2 regions of the Solibacillus sp. FSL K6-1523 genome follow, and region 1 is predicted to be linked to the other one. Evidence: riboswitches for the same ligand, from Rfam matches in the RefSeq annotation. Region 1 holds a riboswitch; the other holds the start of a gene.

The links. Region 1 has a riboswitch for FMN ahead of ribE (riboflavin synthase). Riboswitches for the same ligand answer to the same signal wherever they lie in the genome.
Region 2: another riboswitch for FMN. It lies ahead of MHI10_RS06290 (ECF transporter S component); the one in region 1 lies ahead of ribE (riboflavin synthase).

Annotation. Positions count from the first base shown of each region.
Region 1 covers NZ_JBBOSU010000001.1:2,500,463-2,504,903, reverse strand. Annotated here, with positions in the region: gene MHI10_RS11860 (glycosyl hydrolase family 18 protein) at 71-1,336, opposite strand; gene MHI10_RS11855 (hypothetical protein) at 1,450-1,659, shown strand; gene MHI10_RS11850 (DUF2619 domain-containing protein) at 1,818-2,081, opposite strand; FMN riboswitch at 2,309-2,437, shown strand; FMN riboswitch at 2,587-2,717, shown strand; gene ribE (riboflavin synthase) at 2,846-3,481, shown strand; partial or broken gene ribB (3,4-dihydroxy-2-butanone-4-phosphate synthase) at 3,495-4,073, shown strand; gene ribH (6,7-dimethyl-8-ribityllumazine synthase) at 4,185-4,441, shown strand, end outside.
Region 2 covers NZ_JBBOSU010000001.1:1,360,517-1,364,957, reverse strand. Annotated here, with positions in the region: gene MHI10_RS06300 (YitT family protein) at 1-159, opposite strand, end outside; gene brnQ (branched-chain amino acid transport system II carrier protein) at 461-1,804, opposite strand; gene MHI10_RS06290 (ECF transporter S component) at 1,978-2,556, opposite strand; FMN riboswitch at 2,813-2,989, opposite strand; gene MHI10_RS06285 (hypothetical protein) at 3,070-4,308, opposite strand; gene MHI10_RS06280 (RNA polymerase sigma factor SigX) at 4,305-4,441, opposite strand, start outside.

The DNA of each region.
Region 1 (4,441 bases):
CATATCTTCATCGAAAAATAGCCAACTATCCGAAAAAAACCTTGGATAGTTGGCTGTTTATCGTGTTTACTTAATAAATAATATGCCTCGTATCGAATAAGTAATTGATTAAGTAAAAGGACTGAGGGAAACCAAGTCCTAGCTGCCAAGCACCAACTCCCATAAGTTGATAATCAATAACTAACTGTAATTTTGCTGTTAGTGCTTGAGCATTTTCAAACCAAACAATGTTTTGGTTCCCATTTTCATCCCAGTAAATAAAAAACGGTTGTTCGTATTCAAGTGAATATTGAATAGGGACTTGATAATTTAAGGCAAGTTGTGTTGCACCAGAAACTGAAACAGCTCTTCCGCTAATTACGTTCCCATCGTCGTCCAACGTCCATTCATATCCATAACGTGGTACCCCAAGCATGATTTTCTCTCGATTCATATGTTGAAGTGCAAATTCAATCGATTTTCTTACTTCGTCAATCGGCGCAACTGGACCAGGCTCCATTGTTGGCACATGCCAGTCATAAGCCATTATAAATATAAAATCTACAGCTGCTCCAATTCCACCGAAATCATACCCTTTTAACCATGGAATATCTTCACTTGTTTTAGCTGGAACTGCAGCGGAAACAGAATATCCTTCTGGTTTTAAACGATCACTCACTAACCGTAAAAAGTCGGAATATAAATCTCTTTCTTCTTCCCTTACCCTTTCAAAATCAATATTAACGCCAGCGTAATTTTTTGATATGACAAGATTGTATATATTGTCAATGAGGAGGTCTCGCTGATCAGGAAAAGTTAATACTTGACGTGTCACTTCAGGGCTAAATCCTTCTGTTGTTAAGTTCGTAATAGTGGCTACAGGTGCTACACCATTGTTGCGTGCAGTTTGAATCGCAAACTCGTCATTAAGTGTGCTTAGTGTTCCTCCTTCAAGAATATGGTATTCAAACATGGCCAAAAACGTATTGATGGGTGCAAAAGTACGGATAATTAATTCGTCCTGTTCAGGGGTGGTCGGGTACATATAACTTAAATTTTCTGCAGAGTATTTAGGCGGAGGCGGTAAATACAAGGTCATTCCAACCATTAAAAAATCGGATTGGAGTCCATTGTATAGTCGTATCGTCTCAATCGGAATGAAACTCATTTTAGAGATTAAAAACAATGTATCACCAGGCTGGACCGTATACATATTGGTTGGGATAAGTAGATCCTGTCCGGGGACTAAACTATCGGTTGTTAATCCGTTCATGATGCGGATACTATCCATATTAACTTGATACATTACAGCAATGGAGTATAAACTATCACCCGGTTTAACCACATAAATAAACATAGAAAGGCCTCTTTTCTCGATATGAATTAATTAAATGTATGTAATTGTATTACAGAGTATAATCAATTGAGCATATAAATATATTTTGAAATTAGGGGTGCTGATTTTTGTATGTGAATTTAAAAGAATATTTAAAGCAATTAGAGGAAAGTCACATTGGGCTTGAAGTACGGGGAAGTCATGAAAAGTTAGATAAAATACTGTCAGACGAGAAATTGAAATACGTTAAGAAGTTCTATATGGATGGCAGCTGGCAATTATACTTTCATCAAGGGACAATTTCGCCATTACAATTAAGCGAAGTGCTTAAAAATACTAAATAATATCAAATGAAAATAGCCAATTCTCCATGAAGTGGCTGTTTTCATAATTCCAGACCAAAATCGTATTTCCTCCAATCTTACTTTCAATGCCTTATGGAGTTAGGAAATTTCAAATTCATGCTGTTGATTACGTTGTGATATGGCAAGGGTTTGTCCCATCATTTCATTCGTAAACTAATAAAAATTAAGGTCACACCACCAAGTAGACAAATCATTTTTGCTAATGATATTTTATCGCTTAAACCCGTCAAGCCTATGCCTGTCGTAATAATGAAAATGATGGGTCCGATTAGCGCAAGGGATGAATTCACAATAAACGCTTTTTCTAAATCATTTAATTTGAACATAATATATGCAGCTATAATATCAACGCTTCCAGAAAGGATACGTAACATTACGATATATATAAGTGCAGTTTGCATTGATCAACCACCTTTTTCATCTTAAATTTATGTTTAGTCAAATGTATGCTTGGCCATTTTCAATTATTAAAGGAAATTAATATGGCTTAGGCAGATAAAAAGTTGAAAGTGATGAATAGCGCGATCATATAGGCTAATTCGTTCCAATCATCTACGCAAAATAAAAAAGATTCAAAACTTATTTTGCAATGATAAAAATAGTTTGCTATAATGGGCGTCATAGTTGAATAGTCCTTCGGGGTCGGGTGAAAATCCCAATCGGCGGTGATGAAGCAATTCTAAGCCCGCGAGCCTTTTTGGCAGGATTTGGTGTAATTCCAAAGCCGACAGTATAGTCTGGATGAGAGAAGGATTGGTTAGGCGTTTTATGAGCCCTTTGTGTAATTTTTTCCGTTTACAAGAAGGTTTATTTCGTGATGCCTAAATGAGAATTTTCTAGTCACCCCGTAGAGCATCTTCTATGTGGTTTTTTTGTTTTTCTTAAAACCCTTTACAATTTTATATGTATTTCCTTCGGGGTCGGGTGAAAATCCCAATCGGCGGTGATGAAGAAATTCTAAGCCCGCGAGCTTTTAAGAAGCAGGATTTGGTGTGAATCCAAAGCCGACAGTATAGTCTGGATGGGAGAAGGAAATAAAAATGGTCAACTTTTTTCAAAAATACATGAAAATAAGTTTATTTGACGATGCCATTTTTATAACTCTCATCAAAACTCCGAGCTATTGTCGGGGTTTTTTCTATTTTTTTAGGATGAGGTGAGAAAGGTGTTTACAGGAATTATCGAGGAACAAGGAACGGTTCAACAAATGAAGTCAACACTACAAGCAATGGTGTTGACCATTCAAGCGAAAATGGTGTTAGAAGATGTAAAACTGGGAGATAGTATTTCAGTTAATGGCGTTTGTCTAACGGTTACAGGATTTACGGCGAATGCTTTTACAGTAGATGTGATGCCGGAAACAGTGAAAGCATCCAGCATTCAACAATTACAAATCGGCTCAGCTGTTAATTTAGAGCGAGCGATGGCTGCAAACGGTCGATTTGGTGGGCATTTCGTTTCAGGTCATATTGATGGTGTTGCTAAAATCCTTCAAAAGCGTCATGTTGCCAATGCAGTTTATATTGATTTGGCTGTGCCGAAAGAACTTTTGAAAAATTGCTTAGTAAAGGGCTCGATTACGTTAGATGGTACGAGTTTAACGATTTTTAATGTCACAACGTCCACTTTAACGGTGTCATTAATTCCCCATACGTATAAAGAAACAGTATTCGGCATGAAGAAAATAGGGGATCTCGTAAACGTTGAAACCGATTTAATCGGCAAATATATTTTGCAGCATTTAACGAATAGTCAGTCCGATAACCTATCAATGGATTTTTTACAACAACACGGATTTTAAGGAGTGAACCGAAATGTTTCATGCAATTGAAGAGGCGCTAGAGGCGTTAAAAGCAGGGGAAGTCATCATTGTAGTCGATGATGAAAACCGTGAAAATGAAGGAGATTTTTTAGTGTTAGGTGAACATGCGACACCACAAAATATTAACTTTATGGCAATGTATGGGCGCGGTTTAATTTGCACGCCGGTTTCACAAAGCATCGCGGATAAGTTGCAACTACAGCCAATGGTCCAAATGAATACAGATGTCCATCAAACGGCATTTACAGTGAGTGTTGATTATAAAACAACAACGACCGGTATTAGCGCATTTGAGCGTTCGGATACGATGTTGGCAATGCTAGATGAAGATGTTCGAGCGGAGGATTTTAGAAGTCCCGGGCATGTGTTTCCACTTCTTGCAAAAGACGGTGGTGTATTGGAACGTAGAGGGCATACGGAAGCGGCAGTTGATTTAGCCAAGCTTTGCGATTCCGCACAAGTCGGTGTAATTTGTGAAATTATGAATGCAGACGGCACAATGGCGCGCGTACCGGATTTATGGGAAATCGCTAAAAAATTTAATTTAAAATTTATAACGATTGATGCATTAGCATTGCATTTAAATAAAAATTACATCTCTGCATAATGGGGCATATATTGATCAATATAAAGTTGGTATGACAATTCCGACTACTCAAATAAAAATATAGGGGATATGAACATGGGAAAAACATTTGAAGCACAATTAGTAGGAACAGACTTAAAAATTGGCATTATTGTTGGCCGATTTAATGAATTTATAAACGATAAATTATTAAGCGGGGCATTAGATGGATTAAAGCGCCACGGTGTTTCAGAAGAAAATATTGATATTGCATGGGTACCAGGAGCATTTGAAGTACCGTTTATCGCCAAAAAAATGGTCGCAACAGGGAACTATGATGCGGTTATTGGATTAGGTACGGTCATCCGAGGTTC
Region 2 (4,441 bases), 1.1 Mb from region 1:
CATAATACTTACACCCGTTACTCCACCATCAATTACTGCATTCGGAATTAATATAGCTTCTAATGCATAGGCCGTCATAATTGCACCAATTGCAATCATAACAATGCGGCGAGTCAGATTGAGCGCCTTACTCTTTTTACTAATGTGTTGCTTTGGCATTCAAACACCTCTCCTTTTAACTTAAATAGCAAATACATTTCCTTGTATTTGTTTCAATCCCTGTGTATTAGAACATCCACAGTTTGAAGATCCATAACGATACATCTTTCTCTACTATTATTCCTTATTTTTCATCTATTTGAAAACGATAAATATATATTTTTTTGAAAAAAATATACGTTTATTAATTTTTTTGCGAAAAACAGAAAAATGACACCACGAACGAGTCGTAATGTCATTTTTTTATTTATCTTATAATGGCCATCAATTGCAATAGAACGCCGACCAATTAAGGTTTCATTTAGTTTATTATGCTTTTTTTAGGGATGATTAATCCAATGAGTACGCCAATTATTGCCGGCACAATCCAGCCAAGTCCGATTGAATAGAATGGCAATATATCCGCATAAAAATTAGAAATCGCTGTTAAAAAATTCACTTCAAATGCTGGTACATTCGTAATCAATGCATTATAACCGTCAATCGTACTAATAAAGATTGTCAAAATAATTGCACCTGCGTATACCGATTGCTTATTTTTAAAGTATGTTGAAGCAAGTCCAAGTATAATTAGAACAATTGCTAAAGGATATAAGAACATTAAAACAGGAACTGCAAACGTAATAATATTCGTCAAACCGAAGTTCGCAATTGTAAATGATACTAAACATAATGCAACAACAAATGATTTATAGCTAATTTTCGGGAACACTTCATGGAAAAACTCACTACACGCTGTAATGAGCCCAATACTCGTTTTTAAACAAGCTAACACGATAATGATTGCCAATAAAATGGCACCATATGCACCGAAGTAATGTTCTGCAACAGCCGCAAATATTTGACCGCCATTATCAAATGTCCCGACCATTCCGACACTTGATGCCCCCATATACGTAATTAACCCGTAAATTAGCATCATTAATGCCATCGCAAAAATTCCTGATTTCCAAGTCGCTTTGGCGATTTCTTTTTTATCCGTAATTCCTGCGCGCTTAATGGCATTAATAACGATAATCCCAAATGCTAACGAAGCAAGGGCATCCATCGTATTATAGCCCTCTTTGAAACCAGTCATAAACGCTTCATTCACGTAACTACCTGCTGGACTGAAAAAACTGCCCATCGGAGAGAAAATACTAATCGCAATAAGTATAAATAAAAACACTAAAAAAGCAGGTGTTAAATATTTCCCTATGTAATCCATTACTTTTGCTGGATTTAATGAAAAGTAAAATACAATCGCAAAAAAGACAAAGCTAAAAACAGCTAGCCATAATTTAATTTGATCTGGTGCAATAAACGGCTCAAACCCGACAACAAACGGAACCGTTGCCGTACGTGGGATCGCAAAAAACGGACCAATTGTTAAATACAGTGCAAGTGCGAATAATACGCCAAAAACAGGATGCACACGACTTGCCAAATCCTTTAAACCATTACTTCCCGAAAGTCCAATTGCCAATATTCCTAAAAAGGGTAATCCGATCGCCGTTATTAAAAATCCAATAAGCGCTGGCCAATAATTTGTGCCTGCAAGCTGTCCCATTTGAATCGGGAAAATTAGGTTACCTGCACCAAAAAACATGCCAAATAACATCGTCCCAATGACAGCATACGTTGAAAAGGGTACTTTTTTATCCATTTAAGTCTCTCCTATGATGTTAGTTTAATAGTTGCCATTCTCGAAATAAATTGATTTTTCACAACAATGTACAATATGATACCAGTCTCGTCACTTGATTTCAATCATTAATTTAAATTTATAGAAAAAATAAAAGTCAGCACCCTGTTAATGGCATGCTGACTTCTCTGGTATTACGCTAAAAACTGCGCGCGCTGATTTTCAATCCATACACGCATCGTACGATAAATCATCGTCGCAATGACTACTAGAATAATCCCTTTTACTATATTAAACGGTAAAATACCTAAAATAATCGTTTCGTACATATTAAATTCTGGCATTCCTAATAAATACGTATACATTGGTAAAAACGCGAAGTAATTTAATACCGCCATTCCAAATGACATAGTAAATGTACCAATTACTAATCCGCCAATAAGCCCTTTTACTGTTGGGAATTTTTTATAAATATAATACGCTGGGATCACAAACGAAATACCTGTTGCAAAGTTGGCCATATGCCCCACCGGAATCCCTTCTGGTGCGCCAGTAAAAATCCAATCTAATACGTTTTTAATTAACTCTACTAAAATACCTGCAACCGGTCCCATTGTAATTGCTGCAATTAACGCAGGGATATCACTAAAATCAATTTGCAAAAATACTGGGAACCACGGTAATGGAAAGTTAAGTAACATCAAAATAAACGAAATACTACTCAACATACCAATTGTTACGAATGAACGTAACTTTAAATTTTTCTTACGCATAAAATATCTCTCCTCATTGCTGATTCACTCTTGCAAGAAGAAAGGACGAATCAAAATCATTCCATGAAAAAACCCTTATGCATATAAAGAAGCATAAGGGAGAATAGGCACACTTAAATAAAGGTCTACCCCATGTTTTTCAAAAACATAACCCCATCCTATTTCTTTGTATAGGAAATAGAGCTTTTCTTCTTACTAGAAAAACAAAAATTGTGGTTACAAAAAACACGGTATTTTCATGAAATAACGACCGTACCTCCATCTTCTCCCATCCAGACTATACTGTCGGCTTTGGAATCGCACCAAATCCTGCACACAAAAAAGTGGCTCGCGGGCTCGAAAAGTTGAATGTAGCGTCCTCCAAATAAATGGTCAGAGGCTACAACTTTATATTACCGCCGGTCGGGAATTACACCCTGCCCCGAAGATGAATCAATATTTAATTATGTTACACCTTCATTATAGGATAAAAAAAAGAATTGTAAAGCCATCTGCTTACAATTCTCTTTTGAACTATTCAATTGCACTAAAATCGTAGACAACTAAATTTGCTGCAACTGGTTTAGGCAACGGTTTTGAAAAATGAAAGCCGCCCCAATCTTGCTGCTTGATTTGTTCGAATTTTACTTCTTTATTAAAGCTAGCTGCCGTTAAAAGAATTCCTTCGATCATGCGCATTGCTTGAGTAGAATCATAATTTTCTAAATCCAATAACTCATCAAAAGTAACAATTACTATGTTTTTCTTTACTTTTACTTGAAAGGAAACATCGGGCAAAATTGCCGTATGAAAAATATCATTGGCTTCTGTCGTCATATTTAATAAAGCATCTTTCACATTGCTAAAACTCATTCGAAAATTCGGACTTAAATAAGTTGAACCATCTCGCATTTGATAACTAAAATAATTATAATGTGTCATTTTCCCTGTTAATTCGATCGGATTATTTATTTCTCCCATGTGATTAAGCGTCATTTGTGTTCCTTCTGCATTGGTTAACAGTACTCGGTTATAACTCTCACCAAATGTATCAATTAAAGCTCCTACATAATTCGATAGTGCTGCAGAGCCAATATCATACGTATGGTCATCTGGTAACTGATGCACTAAATCATCACCCTTTTCTGTAAAGCTTCCTTTAATGGGATGATATTCTTTAAAGCCCAATGATTGTTCCTCAATGAATGGCGCAAACTCCTGATACAGCTGTAATTTTGTCGGCGTTTTTGTACCTAATTGACGCTCCACAATTTCATTGGGAATTAAAAAACTAACGGGTACACTTTCTGCATCATCGCCTGCTAACCCAATCGTAAATAATGTGAATCCTTGTAATTGCTGCTCATTAACTACTGTTTGAATCGGTGTTGCAGCCATTTTTGGTGATAGCGTATCATTCTCCATATCCACTGAATGACTTTCCATCATTCTCGTTGTGGCTGGCTCATGTGATGACGTATCTTCCAATTGCGCATCCTCTGTATCCGATGGCAGCGATATTTCAGGTGCATTCCCCATAAAAGTAGAAGCAATAAAAACAAGAACAAAAAGTGAGGCAATCGATGCAATTAAAGGCTTCCAGCTCATCTTTTTCTTCATTTTGATAGGTTGTTTTTCCGTATGAGAATCAAAGACGGCACTTTCCTTTAGTCGTTGCAATACTTCATCTTTTGATCGTTCATCTGTAATTTTCGGTGCTTTTTCTAGTAACTTCTCGATTTGATTTTCATCCCAAAACTCCCTTTTCTTCATGCATTTGCCCCCTCTCCGTCTAATTTTTGTAAAATTTCCCGCAGCTTTTTTAATGCTCTATGTTGTGTCGTTTTTACTTTCCCTTCAGTCCAACCTAATACTTCCGCTGTTTCCTGAATCGTTAGTTCCTGCA